2 regions of the Devosia rhizoryzae genome follow, and region 2 is predicted to be linked to the other one. Evidence: predicted binding sites of a transcription regulator. Region 2 holds the regulator's gene; the other holds the start of a gene.
The links. The regulator PhoB, encoded in region 2, activates phosphate uptake and scavenging genes when phosphate is short. The targets are predictions, from matches to a motif close to TGTCATNNANCTGTCAT.
Positions count from the first base shown of each region.

Region 1 (7,582 bases), 220 kb from region 2:
CCGTCATTGTCGGTGATCACATAGGCCTTGCCGTCGGCGTCGATGGCGAGGCTTTCCACCTTGTCGACGACATAGCCGTTCTGCGCGGCCAGATCGGGCACGAGATCACGGACCAGTTCCTTGGAAACGGTCGGCAGTTCACCGCCCAGTTCAGCGCCTTCGAGTTCGGCAACCGGCACGCGGTACACGGCCTTGAGCTTGGCCTTGTCGCCGATCTGGTTGTCGCGCTCGATCAGGTAGACATAGTCGCCATGAAGCGTGATTTCCGACAGGCCGACCCAGGTGCCCTCGGCCGCCGCTTCGAGCGGGTAGCGGACGGCGCTCCACTCTTCCGTTTCGGTGTTGTAGCCGACGAGCTTCACAAAACCCTTTTCGTCGTCCTTCCACTCGCGCTGGATGGCGATCCAGAGCGTGTCGCCGACCATGGCAATGCCCTCAGAACCCGAGCGGGTTTCGCCGGCAAGCAGGTCTGCCGGGAAGGCGATTTCGTCTTCGATCTCGCCATCGGCATTGACGTGGAACAGGGCGTGCGGCGTCAGCTTGGCCGTGTCGCCTTCGGAGGCCAACCAGAAGCCGCCTTCGCCGTCACCAGTGATGCCTTCGAGATCAAGCTTCTGCGCCGGGTGGCCGTTGCGGGTGATCACCGTCTTGGCGGTGATGCGTGCCGGGGTTTCGGTGGCATCAATGGTATAGATCGCAGCTTCGTTGAAAGCGCTGTCGCTGACGGCAACGAGCTTGCCGGGTTCGATGGCATAGGCGCCCGAAAGAGCGGCCCAGCCGATCGGGCGATCGTCGGCGTCGAGATCGGACATGATCTGCGGATAGTTCGCTTCGCCTTCGGCAAGCTCATAGATCATGACATGGGAGCCCACGCCGCCGTCTTCGCGCAGATCGACCTCATTGGCCGTGGCGAGAAGATTGCGCGACGGGATGGCAACGACGCCTTCGGGCGAAATGCCGGAGGGTAGCGCCTGGACGAATTCGGGCTCTTCGCCGCTGTCCTTGTAGACCGCGATCAGCGAGGCGCGTTCTTCGGTGACGAAGATATAGTTGGTTTCGCCAAACATCGCGACATCAAGGCCTTCGGGCTCGACGCCCTTGGAGTTGCGGTGCTCTGGATAGTGGCCGAGCTGGGCGGCGTTGTGATCGAGCGCATTGCCGGCTTCGAACAGTTCTTCGCCATCCTTGGAGAAGATGGTGAAGCCGCGAGCGCCGCCGTTCCAGTCGCCTTCATTGGCGATGACCAGGCGATCGTTGTCGAGCCACTTGACCGAGTCCGGCTCGCGCAGACGATCTTCCTGCGTGCCGGTGAAATCGAGGACACCATCGCGCTTGGTGTCGACGTCCGTCAGCGTGGTCGAACCGGCGCTGAAATGGCCCGTCACTTCGCCGGTGGTGCCGTCGATGATGACGATCGCATTATTTTCCTGCAGCGTCAGCGCGATTTCGTCATTGTCGTTGAAGCTGACAAATTCGGGTTCCGCGTCATCGCCGGCGATCTCGGCCAGGCCGGTGACGTCCACGGTCTTGAGCGTTGCGGCGGCGACGTCGAAGATCACCAGAAAGCCCGACGGCATCTGCGGAATGTCGCCGTCATTGACCTCTTCGTCGCGCTCGTTTTCGATGGCGATGGCAAGGAGCGTACCGGTCTTGTTGCGGGCAACAGAATCGGGCTGTCCGCCGAAGTCATATTCGGCTTCGGCGGTCTGCGTCGCGATATCGACGACGACCAGCTTGCCGGACGGTTCGGTGAAGCTCTCGGAGGTATTGACGCCGACATAGGCCTTGTCGCCGATGATGGCGACCGAGGTCGGCTCGCCTTCGATGGCCAGATAGCCGGCAGCCTTTGGCGCCGAAGCGTCGGTTATATCCACAAAGCCGATGCCGCCGCCCGGGCTATCCGAATAGATCAGCGTCATGCCATCTTCGGTGGCGGCGATGATTTCCGATGACGTGGCGTCCGCCTCAGGCGCATTCTGCGCCACGGCAAAGCTCGAAACTCGGTTGAAATACTGCTCGGCCTGAACGCCGGCAGTGGTCAGCAACAGGGCCGCGCTCAAGGCAGCCAGACGCTTTTGGGCAATCATGAATAGTCCCCGGATATGATGCGGGGCTCGATTAGGCCGGGTGCGTGACGTCCATGTGACAGGCTGCGCTTCTATACAGGGACAGTCGCCGTCCCTATATTGCGACGAGAACAAATCAAGATTCGTCAAGGCCCGGCTTGCTGCTCATCGCGGCGCCGGCCCCGGAACAAAGCACCGCATGGCCGAACCCGCACCCCTTTACCGTCCCGGCGCCGGGCCGAATACCAGCCGCCTTCAACAGGCGCCAGCGATGGACTATCTGGCTGGCCTCAACCCCGAGCAGCGCGACGCCGTGCTTGCAACGGAAGGCCCGGTTCTGGTGCTGGCGGGTGCCGGTACCGGCAAGACGCGGGTGCTGACGACACGTATCGCCCACATTCTCAACCAGCGCCTTGCCTGGGGCAGCCAGATCCTAGCCGTGACCTTTACCAACAAGGCAGCGGGCGAGATGAAAAAGCGCATCCATGAGCTTGTGCCAAACTTCGACGGCATGCCTTGGATGGGCACGTTCCACTCGGTTTCCGCCCGCATTTTGCGCCAGCACGCGGAACTGGTCGATCTTAAACCCAGCTTCACCATCCTTGATACCGACGACCAGATCCGGCTGATCAAGCAGTTGCTGGCGGCCGAAAACATCGATGAAAAGCGCTGGACCGCTCGCGGCTTTGCCGGGCTGCTCGATACCTGGAAGAACCGGGGCTGGTTGCCCAAGGACGTGCCGGCGTCGGAAAGCAGCGTCTTCGCCAATGGCCGTTTGCCCAACCTTTATGCGGACTACCAGGCCCGCCTCAAAACGCTCAACGCCGTCGATTTCGGCGACCTGCTGCTTGAATGCATTCGCTTGTTCCGCGAACAGCCCGACGTGCTTGCCGAATACCACAAGCGCTTTAAGTACATGCTGGTCGACGAATACCAGGACAGCAACACCGCCCAGTATCTTTGGCTGCGCCTCCTGGCGCAGGGCCGTCCCGCAAACGAGGCCAATATCTGCGTGGTCGGTGACGATGACCAGTCGATCTACGGCTGGCGCGGCGCCGAGGTGGACAACATCCTGCGCTTCGAAAAGGATTTTCCGGGCGCCAAGGTGGTCAAGCTTGAGCGCAACTATCGCTCGACCGCCAATATCCTCAAGGCCGCTTCGACCCTGATCGCCTTCAACGAAGGCCGCCTGGGCAAGACGCTCCACACCGATGTCGCCGAAGCGGGCGAACCGATCTCGTTCACCCAGGTCTATGACAGCGAGGAAGAGGCGCGCACAGTCGGCGAGGAAATTGAGCAGTTCCAGCGCCTCGGCGAACCGCTCAATTCAATGGCCATCCTGGTCCGCGCTTCCTTCCAGATGCGCGAGTTCGAAGAACGCTTCATCACGCTGGGGCTGAACTACCGCGTCATCGGCGGTCCGCGCTTCTATGAGCGCAAGGAAATTCGTGATGCTCTGGCCTATCTGCGGCTGGTTGCACAGCCCTTTGACGATCTGGCTTTCGAACGCATCATCAACGTGCCCAAGCGTGGCCTCGGCGACTCGACCGTCAACATGCTGACCGCGACGGCTCGCCACCAGAACGTGCCGCTTCTGCAGTCGACGCGCATGCTGGTGGAAACCGAGGACCTCAAGCCCAAGCAGCGCTCGGTCCTGCGTGCCCTGGTGGCGCAATTCGACGATTGGTCCTATCGTGCCGAAAGCCTGCCGCCCTACCAGCTGGTCGAACAGATCCTGGAAGAAAGCGGCTATATGGACATGCTTTCGGCAGACAAATCCGCCGAAAGCGAGGGCCGCAAGGAAAACCTCAAGGAACTCAGCCGTTCCATGGAAGAGTTCGAGACGCTGGGCGGCTTTCTCGAGCATATATCGCTGGTCATGGACCGCGACAGCGCCGAGGCCAGTGATGCCGTCACCATCATGACGCTCCACTCTGCCAAGGGGCTCGAATATAACACGGTATTCCTGCCCGGCTGGGAAGACGGAACCTTTCCAAGCCAGCGCTCGATGGACGAGTCGGGGCGCGCCGGGCTCGAAGAGGAACGGCGCCTCGGCTATGTCGGCATAACCCGCGGCCGCAAGCGTGTGCGGATTTCGGCAGCGCAGAACCGGCGCATCCACGGGCTCTGGCAATCGGCCATTCCATCGCGCTTCATCGACGAACTGCCGCCCGACGTGCTGGACGTCACCGATCGCGGCTCGGCCTATGGCGGCTATAGCTATGGCGGCGGCGCCTCGAGCCGCTTCAACAAGGCCGACCCTTTCGAAAGCGTCTACGAAACGCCCGGCTGGCAGCGGGCGCGTGCGCAGCAGGCAACGCGCAAGGGTGGCGGGCCGCTGACCATAGAGGGCGAACTGGTCGCCCGCTCCGTCGATCTTGGCAGCCAGTCGAGCGGCTTCGAGGTGTCCGACCGGGTATTCCACCTCAAGTTCGGCTATGGCGAGGTGATGAATATCGAGGGCAATAAGCTGACCATCGAGTTCGACAAGGCGGGGACCAAGAAGGTCTTGGAGAGCTTTGTGACGAAGGGTTAGGCACCCCCTTCCGAGCGTCGCTAAGGCGCTGCGCACCTAAGCTTTGCTTGCCTTCCCCTTTGAGGGGGAAGATGAACTCCACTCGTTGGCAATTAGCTGCCACTCTCACCGGACCCACCCTCCCCCTTAGAGGGGGGGAACCGCAGCTAGGCCTCTTGGCCGTAGCGCAGGTGGGAGGGGGTGCCTTTACCGTCTCCCCCTTGCACTCCGCCCCACCCTTCCCACATCCTCCACACAAACCTGGAGGACCCCATGATCATCTCGACCACCCCCACCCTGGAAGGCCGCCCGATCCGTGACTATCTCGGCATCGCCACCGGCGAGGTGATCGTTGGCGCGAACATCTTCAAGGACCTGTTTGCCGGCATTCGCGACATTGTCGGCGGCCGCGCAGGCGCCTATGAATCGACGCTGCGCAGCGCGCGCGAAGAGGCCTATCGCGAGCTCGCCGACGAAGCCCGGCGCATGGGAGCCGATGCGGTGGTCGGCGTCGATATCGACTATGAAGTCGTCGGCCAGAACGGCTCGATGCTGATGGTTTCGGTGTCTGGCACGGCGGTCAAGCTCTAGTCATTGACTTAGGCGCCAAGCTTGCCTCAATGGCCTCGAACCAAATCCGAGGCCACTCATGTCCGTCGACCAGCTCTCCGTTTCCCTCACCAAGGAACAGGCCTATGCCCTGGTCGACGCCGTGGCAGAGCGCGACGAGCTGGCGCTGACCGCTTCGGCGCATGAAAACGAAGAGACCGGGGAATGGGTGTTTGAAGCCGCCTGCGACAGCCCGCCCGACCTCGAAGCCTTCAACGCGCTGGCGCAGGAAGTGCTGGGCGGCACAGTGCAGTTCTCGGTCGAGCCGATCGATCCGGAAGTCAACTGGGTCGCCAAGTCGCTTGAAGGCCTGGCGCCCGTGATCGCGGGTGGCTTCTATGTTTATGGCAGCCACGAAACCGGGCCGATCCCCGAAGGGCTGACGCCGATGCGCATCGACGCGGCACAGGCTTTCGGCACGGGGCACCACGAGACCACGACAGGGTGCCTCGAAGCCATCGAGGCCGTGCTCGAGACCAAGAGCCCCAGCGCCATGATCGATGTCGGCACCGGCACCGGCGTCCTTGCCATCGCTCTTGCCAAGCGCACCGGCAAGAAGGTGCTGGCGACCGATATCGACCCCATCGCCGTTACCACCACGGACGACAATGCCCGCGACAACGAGGTGGCCGGTCTGATCGACACACTGGTCGCAACCGGTCTCGACCACCATGCCATTGCCGCACGCGCACCCTACGATCTCGTGGTCGCCAATATCCTGGCCGGCCCCCTCGTGGAGCTGGCGCCGGGCATGGGCGTCATCACCCAGGCGGGTGGCACGGCGATTTTGTCGGGTATCCTCAACACCCAGGCCGACGGCGTCATCGAGGCTTATGAAAAGGCAGGCTTCACCCTGCGCGATCATCTCAAGCGCAAGGACTGGACAACGCTGGTGCTGGAAAAGCGGTAACTCGCTAGGAGGACCCCCACCCAACCTCCCCCTGAAGTAGGGGGAGGAGTGCGTCCGGTGGACAAACACCGAAGTGGCGACAAGCGAGATGCGGCTCTCCCCCTACTTCAGGGGGAGGTTGGGTGGGGGTCTTTCTCGAACGCAAAAAACAAAATCCCCGAAGCAGGCTTCGGGGATCGGGGCTTGATCGTCAGCGAGTGCTGCAGCAGCCTTACGGGCGCTTGGTTACTGCGCCGATCAGCTGGTGCTGCATGCGATAGCTGACCTGGCGGGTGGCTTCGCGGCTCCGGGCGTCGATAAGGCCACCCAATGCGCTGCGGAAACCATTCTTGCTCTCAGTCATCTTCTACTCCATGCGACGGACCAAACGTTTGGTAGCCGTCTTGCTCTCTCTAGGCTGTTCGCGCTGCCCTGGTTAGGGGCGCACCGGCAAGCCTGCCATGCCGGAAGTGCAGACCGCGGTTAACGGCCGTTCATTTTGTCGCGCAAGCCATGGTCGCGCTCGTATCTATCGACAAAGCGCTGAGCCTCGCGGGCGCGGCCTTCGACAATGGCGTCGAGGGTGCGCCGAAAGAAATTCTTGCCCTTGTTCATTTTTCATCTCCTTGACCTGTGCCCTTAAGATAGGTTCGAACCGCGCCCGCACCAGCGCTGATGACACAAGATAGCCATGCCGGCAGCGCATGTAGTAGCCGGCTTTGCGTCAGGAAAAACCATGACCGACACCGCCTTCCCGCCCGCTAAATTCCAGAGCTTCGAGGAAAAATCCGACCCGAGCCAGGTGGCGCCTCGCCTTGCCGACCTGCGCGCCGCTATGCAGTGGGCGCATGTCGATGCCTTCCTTGTTCCGCGCGCCGATGCGCATCGCGGCGAGTCCGTGCCGGCCAGCGAAGCGCGGCTGGCTTATCTCACCGGCTTTACCGGCTCGGCCGGTATGGCGGTGATCGGCATGAAGAAGGCCGGTCTCTTCGTCGACAGCCGCTACACGCTCCAGGCGCCAGTCCAGACCGACACGAACAAGATCACCGTTCACGAGGTCGGCCAGGGAGGCGTCAGCGCGGACATCAAGCTCTATGTGCCCAAGGGCGGCACGCTGGCCTATGATCCCTGGCTGCACACGCCCGGTGAAATCCGCGACATCACCGAAAAGCTCGCCGGTCACGCCCAGGTCGTGCCGCACGACAATCTGGTCGACCATGTCTGGCAAGATCGCCCTGCCCCGCCGCTCAGCCCAATCGAATTTTTGGGCCACAACCGTGCCGGAAAGACCTCGTCCGACAAGATTGCCGATCTGCGCGACACCCTCGTCAAGGAAGGCGCCGACGCTGCGGTGCTGACGTTGCCGGAATCGATCTGCTGGCTGTTCAACATGCGCGGCCGCGATGTCCCCAACACCCCCTTTGTGCTTGGCTTCGCCATCGTGCCCCAGTCGGGCCTGCCGACGCTTTATCTCGACAAGGCCAAGATCACGCCGGAGCTCGA
Region 1 covers NZ_CP068046.1:814,016-821,597, reverse strand. Annotated here, with positions in the region: gene JI748_RS04080 (esterase-like activity of phytase family protein) at 1-2,087, opposite strand, end outside; gene JI748_RS04075 (ATP-dependent helicase) at 2,266-4,602, shown strand; gene JI748_RS04070 (heavy metal-binding domain-containing protein) at 4,855-5,172, shown strand; gene JI748_RS04065 (50S ribosomal protein L11 methyltransferase) at 5,231-6,100, shown strand; gene JI748_RS17480 (hypothetical protein) at 6,312-6,443, opposite strand; gene JI748_RS17475 (hypothetical protein) at 6,563-6,694, opposite strand; gene JI748_RS04060 (aminopeptidase P family protein) at 6,816-7,582, shown strand, end outside.
Region 1: the regulator PhoB is predicted to act here: its motif matches at 2,132-2,148, upstream of JI748_RS04080 (esterase-like activity of phytase family protein).

Region 2 (7,582 bases):
CCGGCCGATCTCGAGATCGACAGCCGGCAGATCCTGAGCATCCCCGAGACCAATGCTCGCCACGTGATCCGTGAAGCCTTCGTCGCCAATCCCGATTTGATGGGCCAGACCGTCCGCTTCGACCTTCTCGCCTCTGCCAATACCGACAATTGGGTCAAGGGCAATATCGATCGCACCCTGGGTGACGCCCAGCAGCAGCTGTCGGCCCCCGCTCGCCAGCTGATCGACGCCTTGGAGGAAAACGGCACCATCACGCAGGATTTCGCCTGGGGCATTTTTACCAATGTCGATAGCCGCTCCGCCCCCGCGTCGGCAGGCCTGGCCGGCGCCTTCATGGGCTCGCTTTACATGATGCTCGTGGTGATCGTCTTGGCCGTCCCGATCGGAGTCGCCAGCGCCATCTACCTTGAAGAGTTCGCGCCAAAATCGCGCTTTACCGATCTCATCGAGGTCAACATCAACAACCTGGCGGCCGTGCCCTCGATTGTCTTCGGTCTCCTTGGCGCCGCGGTCTTCATCAACTTCTTCCATCTGCCCCGCTCCGCCCCGCTGGTCGGTGGTCTCGTGCTGACCTTGATGACCCTGCCTACCATCATCATTGCCACCCGCGCGGCGCTGCAGGGCGTCTCCCCTGCTTTGCGTCAGGCGGCACTTGGGCTGGGTGCCTCCCGCACCCAGATGGTGTTCCACCACGTCTTGCCCGTGACCTTCCCCTCGATCCTCACCGCAACCATCATCGGCGTTGCCCAGGCTCTGGGTGAAACGGCGCCGCTCCTGCTGATCGGCATGAGCGCCTTCGTGGCCTCGATCCCCGGCTCCGTCGTCGATCAGGCCACCGCGCTGCCGGTCCAGATCTTCCTTTGGCAGGGCAACGAAAACCGCAACTTCTTCGAGGCGCGCACCTCAGCCGCAATTCTGGTGCTCTTGGGCCTCATGATCCTTCTCAACGCCGTCGCTATCTTCCTGCGTACCCGTCTGGAGCGCCGCGCATGACCCAACTGGAGAATTCCCCTATGGATATGATCGCCGGCAAGCCCAAGATGACCCAGCAAACGGTATCGAGCTCCATGAACCCCGCCGAACTTATGGATCGCCAGATCCGTCTCACCGCCCGCGACGTCACCGTCCATTACGGTCCCAAGCAGGCCCTGCACGGCATCTCGATCGACATCCCCGATCGCGCCGTCACATCCTTTATCGGACCGTCGGGCTGCGGCAAGTCGACCTTCCTGCGCTGCATCAATCGCATGAATGACACGATCGAAGGCGCCAAGGTTGGCGGCCGCATCGAGCTCGACGGCCAGGACATCTATGCGCAGGACCTCGACGTTGTCGAACTGCGCGCCCGCATCGGCATGGTGTTCCAGAAGCCCAACCCCTTCCCCAAGTCGATCTACGAAAACGTCGCCTACGGCCCCAAGATTCACGGCATTGCCAGGAACAAGGCTGATCTCGACGAGATCGTCATCTCTTCGCTCCGCAAGGCGGGTCTTTTCGAAGAGGTCAAGGATCGCCTCAACGAGCCCGGCACCGGCCTTTCTGGCGGTCAGCAGCAGCGTCTCTGCATCGCCCGCGCCATTGCCGTCGGCCCCGAAGTCATTCTGATGGACGAGCCCTGCTCGGCCCTTGACCCGATCGCGACCGCCATCATCGAAGAGCTGATCGACGAACTGCGCGAGAACTACACCATCGTCATCGTCACCCACTCCATGCAGCAGGCCGCCCGCGTCTCGCAGAAGACCGCCTTCTTCCACCTGGGCAACCTGATCGAGCAGGGCGACACCGAAGACATCTTCACCAATCCGGTGAACAAGCAGACCCAGGACTACATCATGGGCCGCATCGGCTGATCGCCGAGGCTGGAGGAACTGAAATGCCCAATACTGGCACCGACCACATCGTTACGTCCTACAACGAAGAGCTGCACAGCCTCGCCCAGGCCATCGCCGAAATGGGCGGCCAGGTGGAAGCCGCCATCGAGAACGGCACCCGCGCCCTGCTCAAGCTCGATCGCGAACTGGCCGACGTCACCATCATTGCCGATCAGCGCATCGACGAAATGCAGCGCAAGATCGACGACATGGCCGTTTCCATGATCGCCCGCCGCCAGCCGATGGCTTCCGATCTGCGCGCCATCATCACCTCGGTGCATGTGGCATCCGATCTCGAACGCATCGGCGACATGGCCAAGCAACTAGCCCGCCGTTCGCTCAAGCTCGAAGGTATCAACCTGCAGCCCACCTTCTACAACGGCGTCAAGAACATGACCGCCCTTGTCATGGGTCAGGTCAAGGATGCGCTCGACGCCTATTCGAACCGCGACTCGGCCGCCTCGGTCGAAGTCTGCAACCGCGACGACCAGGTCGATGCGATGCACACTTCACTGTTCCGCGAGCTCCTCACCTACATGATGGAAGATCCGCGCAACATCACCACCTGCACGCATCTCCTCTTTTGCGCCAAGAGCCTCGAACGCATCGGCGACCACGCCACCAACATCGCGGAACGCGCCTACTATCTCGCCACCGGCAAGCAGCTCACCGGCGACGTGCAGGATCTCCAACGCCAGCAGATCAAGGTCTGATCACCTCTCCCTCCGAGAGAGGTCGGCGCAAAGCGCCGGGTGAGGCCGAAACTTGGCACTGCCGTTGCATCCTCCTCCCCCTTCTTCAGGGGGAGGGAAGGTGGGGGTTGGTGCCACAACAATGAACCATCGGGTCACCACCCGACCGACGGAGCACATCCATGCCCGCAACCATCCTCGTCGTCGAAGATGAAGGCGACATCGCCATCCTCCTTCGCTACAACCTTGAAGCAGAGGGTTTTCGCGTCATCACCGCCGAATCCGGTGACGAAGCGCATCGGGCGATCCAGGAAAAGCTCCCTGACCTGATCCTGCTTGACTGGATGCTGCCGGAAATCTCCGGCATCGAACTCTGCCGCCGCCTGCGCGCCCGGGACGAAACCGCTCGCGTCCCCATCATCATGCTGACCGCCCGCGGCGAAGAAGAAGAACGCGTTCGCGGCCTCACGACCGGTGCCGACGACTATATCGTCAAACCCTTCTCGGTCCCCGAACTCGTCGCCCGCATCCACGCTCTGCTGCGCCGGGCGAACCCCAACCTCGTCACCGCCTCCCTCCGCGTCGGTGACCTGGAACTCGACCGGACCACCCACCGCGTGCGCCGCGCCACCCGCGACATCCATCTTGGCCCCACCGAATATCGCCTGCTCGAATACCTGATGCGCCACCCCGGCCGCGTTTATTCCCGCGAGCAGCTTCTCGACGGCGTCTGGGGCAACGACGTCTATGTCGACGAACGCACCGTCGACGTCCACATTGGCCGCCTCCGTCGCGCCATCAACCGTGGCCGCGAATCCGACCCTATCCGCACCGTCCGCGGCGCCGGCTACGCCTTCGACGAACGCTTCGCCGCCGTCGCTTGAGGTGCTGCAACCACCGGCGCCCACCTTCCCCCTTGAGGGGAAGGCAAGCAGAGCTTAGGCCCCCCGGGCCTTAGCGTCGCTCGGAAGGGGGTAGTGGATAGCGTCCCGGGAACCGCCTCTTACCTTTGGTCACCGCGAAGCTGGCAGCGCCCCAGCCCTCCAGCTAAACTCGCGCCACCTCTCCCGAATCGGACTTTCCCCATGTCCATGCCCGCCGCGCAGCGGCCCAAACCGCTGCACCTCGTCCTCGCCTTCGGCAGCGGCGTGCTCCTGACATTCGCCGTCTTCATCAATGCCGAAGCCGGCCGCTACGGCGGCGCGCTCTTTTCGTCCTGGCTCGCCCACGGCACCGGCACCGTCGCCGCCATCCTCTTCCTCGCCGTGCTCTGGCGTCACCAGCGCGCCGAAGCTGCTGCATCGAAGGCCAGGATCGGCAAGGCCCCGCTCTGGGCATATCTGGGTGGCATTATCGGCGCCGCAACCGTCATGTTGACCTCGACATCCGTCAACACCCCGCTGGCCCTCGCCGGCACCCTCGCCCTTGGCCTCGCCGGCCAGGTTCTGCTCAGCCTCGCCGCCGACTTCTGGGGCCTGCTCGGCCTCCCCAAGCGCCGCCTCGATCTCCGCGACGCGGGCGCCGTCGTCCTGATCGTCGCCGGCAGCCTCCTGATCATTCTCTTCGGGCTCAACGCGGCATGATCATCCCCATCATCTTCGCCTTCACCGCTGGCCTCCTCGTCATTCTCAGTCGCCAGGTCAACGGCCGTCTGTCGCTCTCGACTTCGCCGCTGATCTCGTCCTTCTGGAACCACATCGTCGGTTTCGTTTTCTTGAGCCTGGTCGGCCTCGTCATCGGCGGGCTGATACCGCCCAATATCGGCGAGATCCCGTGGTGGGTCTTTTTCGGCGGCCCCATCGGCGTCATCTTCGTGGCCGCCGGCTCCTGGCTCATCACCCGGATCGGTGCCATCAACTCGACCCTTCTCGTCATCTCCGGCCAGATGGTTTCGGGTGTGCTCTTCGATTGGGCGCGCGGTATCCCGGTGACGCTTTGGGCCAGCGCGCTCGGCATCGTCCTCATCATCGCCGGCATGGCGCTGACACAGCGAAAACGTTAGCCCTCCGTTAACAAAAACGGGGCCACGCGGGCCCCGTAGAAGACGTTTTGCGAAAGATCAGCCAGCAGCAGTGTAGGCCGTCTTGACGATGGTGAAGAACTCCTTGGCATAGGTGCCCTGCTCTCGCGAACCATAGCTCGAACCCTTGCGGCCACCGAAGGGCACGTGGAAATCGACACCGGCCGTCGGCACGTTCACCATCACCATCCCGGCTTCCGAATTGCGCTTGAAGTGCGTCGCATATTTGAGCGAAGTCGTGACGATACCGGCACTTAGACCGAATTCCGTATCGTTCGCAGTATGGAGCGCTTCCTCGTAATCCTTCACCCGGATCACCGCCGCCACCGGCCCGAAAATTTCCTCACGGGCAATGCGCATCGAGTTGGTCGCTTCGGTAAAGAGCGTCGGCTGCAGGAAGTAGCCTTCATTGCCCTTCGTAACCCGCTCGCCACCGGCGGCAATCGTGGCGCCTTCCGACTTGCCGATCTCGATATAGTCGGTGTCCTGCTTGAGCTGGTTCGGATCGACCACCGGGCCGATTTCCGTATCCTTATCAAGGGCATCGCCCACGCGAAGACCCGCGGTGCGCGCTGCCAGCGCCTCGACGAACTTGTCGTGGATGCCTTCCGTCACGATCACGCGGCTCGACGCCGTGCAGCGCTGACCGGTCGAGAAAAACGCCGACTGCGCAACAGATTCAACGGCCACCTTGAGATCGGCATCGTCCAGCACGATGGTCGGGTTCTTGCCGCCCATTTCGAGCTGGAACTTGCGGCCAACCTTGATCGAAGCCTCGGCCACGCGCTTGCCCGTACCCACAGAACCGGTGAACGAAACGGCATTGACATCCGGGCTGTCGAGCAAGGTCTGACCAACAACAGACCCCTTGCCCATGACGAGGTTCAGCACGCCCTTCGGCAGGCCAGCACGCTGCAAAATATCCACGATCGCCCAGGTTGACCCCGGCACAAGGTCGGCAGGCTTGATGACGACGGTATTGCCATAGGCAAGCGCCGGCGCAATCTTCCAGGACGGAATGGCGATCGGGAAATTCCACGGCGTGATGATGCCGATGACGCCGACCGGCTCGCGCGTGATCTCGACGGTAAGACCCGGGCGGGCGGAGGGCAGGATTTCACCGTTAAGGCGCAGCGTTTCGCCGGCGAAGAAGTCGAAAATCTGAGCTGCGCGGGTGACTTCGCCAATGCCTTCCGGCAGCGTCTTGCCTTCTTCGCGGCTCAGGAGTTCACCCAGCTCTGCCTTGCGGGCCAGAATTTCCTGGCTGGCCTTGGAGAGGATCGCATGGCGCTCAAGGATGCCCGAGCGCGACCAGGCCGGGAACGCGGCCTTGGCTGCGGCGATCGCCTGCGTGGTTTCCTCGGCCGTGGCGCGCGCATAAACGCCAACCACTTCCTTGATATTGGACGGGTTGATGTTCTCGATCCCGTCGGACCCGACCCATTCGCCGTCGATGAGGTTCTTGTGCAGCTCGGTCATGATGAAGCCTTTCGGGAGAATCTAGAGGAGGTTCGCGCGTGCAAGGTCGCGCAACAGGTGGCTCGCGCCATAGGTCCAAGGCGGACAAACGGTAGATAGGTTCACGCGGTTAGAAAGTGTACCCAGGCTCGGTGTCGATATGGAGACGACATCGCCGACCTTATGGGTAAAGCCCTTGCCGGCGCCATCGCGATCCTTCACTGGCGCGAACATGGTGCCAAGATAAAGCACCAGTCCGTCGGGATACTGATGATGCTGCCCGATCGTTGCGGCAACCAGCGATTCCGGCGTCCGCGAGATTTGCGCCATGTTGGATTGGCCTTCGAGAACGAAGCCGTCGGCCCCCTCGACACGCAGTGCGATCTCGGCCTGCTTGATGGTCTCGAGCGTGAAGTCGCCGTCGAACAGCCGCACGAACGGGCCCAGGGATGCCGAGGCATTATTGTCCTTGGCCTTGCCCAGAAGAAGCGCCGACCGCCCTTCGACGTCGCGCAGGTTGACGTCATTGCCGAGCGTCGCGCCGATGATCTCGCCTTTGGACGTCACCAGAAGCGCCACTTCCGGCTCCGGATTGTTCCAGCTCGATACCGGATGGAGGCCCACTTCGGCGCCATGGCCCACCGCGCTCATCGGCTGGCCCTTGGTGAAGATTTCGGCGTCCGGCCCGATTCCAACTTCGAGATATTGGCTCCAGACGCCCTTCTCGATCAGCCGCTCCTTGACCTTCATCGCCGCGTCCGAACCCGGCACGAGTTGCGACAGATCGGTACCGATCAGGTCAAGAATTTCGCCGCGCAGCGCATCGGCCCGCGACTTGTCGCCCCGCGCCTGTTCCTCGATCACGCGCTCCAACAGCGATACGACAAAGGTCACGCCCGACGCCTTGATCGCCTGCAAGTCAATGGGGGCGAGCAGACGCGGTAAGCCATCGCCACCGGCATAGATTGCATCGACCGGCCCAAGCAGCGTGCCCGCGGCAGTCCGCACATGCTCGGCAGCACGCCCGCTCTCGGCGATATCGCGGACCGTCGCCATGCCGGGGCTGGTGATATCCACCAGTTGCCCGTCACGCACCGTCACGACGCGGGGATAGTCATAGCCCGGCACCTTTGCCCGGCCGATCAGCACTCCGTTTGGGATAGCAGTGGCGCTCATGGGCAGGTCCTCGGCAAAAGTCAGCCAGTGACTAACCAAGCCAACACGGCAACGCAAGGTGAGTAGGGCAAAAATCATACTTTATGCCAAGACGGCGCGGCGAACTCATTCAACTCCGGTTCATCCGCGCCCCATTACTGACGCATTAGCCCGGGAAACGTCCCCGGGCACTTAAAGGAGTTTGCCATGCGTGCCCTCAGCGTTATCGTCCCCCTCGCCCTGCTCACCACCGCCCTGCCCGCCTATGCCGGCACGATATCCATCGAAGGCCGCGGCGAAGTGCGGGCCGCACCCGACATGGCGACCATCAATTCCGGCGTGATGACGCAGGGCGCCACCGCCCGCGAAGCACTCGACGCCAACAC
Region 2 covers NZ_CP068046.1:590,198-597,779, reverse strand. Annotated here, with positions in the region: gene pstA (phosphate ABC transporter permease PstA) at 1-993, shown strand, start outside; gene pstB (phosphate ABC transporter ATP-binding protein PstB) at 1,068-1,850, shown strand; gene phoU (phosphate signaling complex protein PhoU) at 1,874-2,584, shown strand; gene phoB (phosphate regulon transcriptional regulator PhoB) at 2,746-3,447, shown strand; gene JI748_RS02960 (DMT family transporter) at 3,649-4,146, shown strand; gene JI748_RS02955 (DMT family transporter) at 4,143-4,565, shown strand; gene JI748_RS02950 (aldehyde dehydrogenase family protein) at 4,623-6,062, opposite strand; gene JI748_RS02945 (fumarylacetoacetate hydrolase family protein) at 6,084-7,217, opposite strand; gene JI748_RS02940 (SIMPL domain-containing protein) at 7,404-7,582, shown strand, end outside.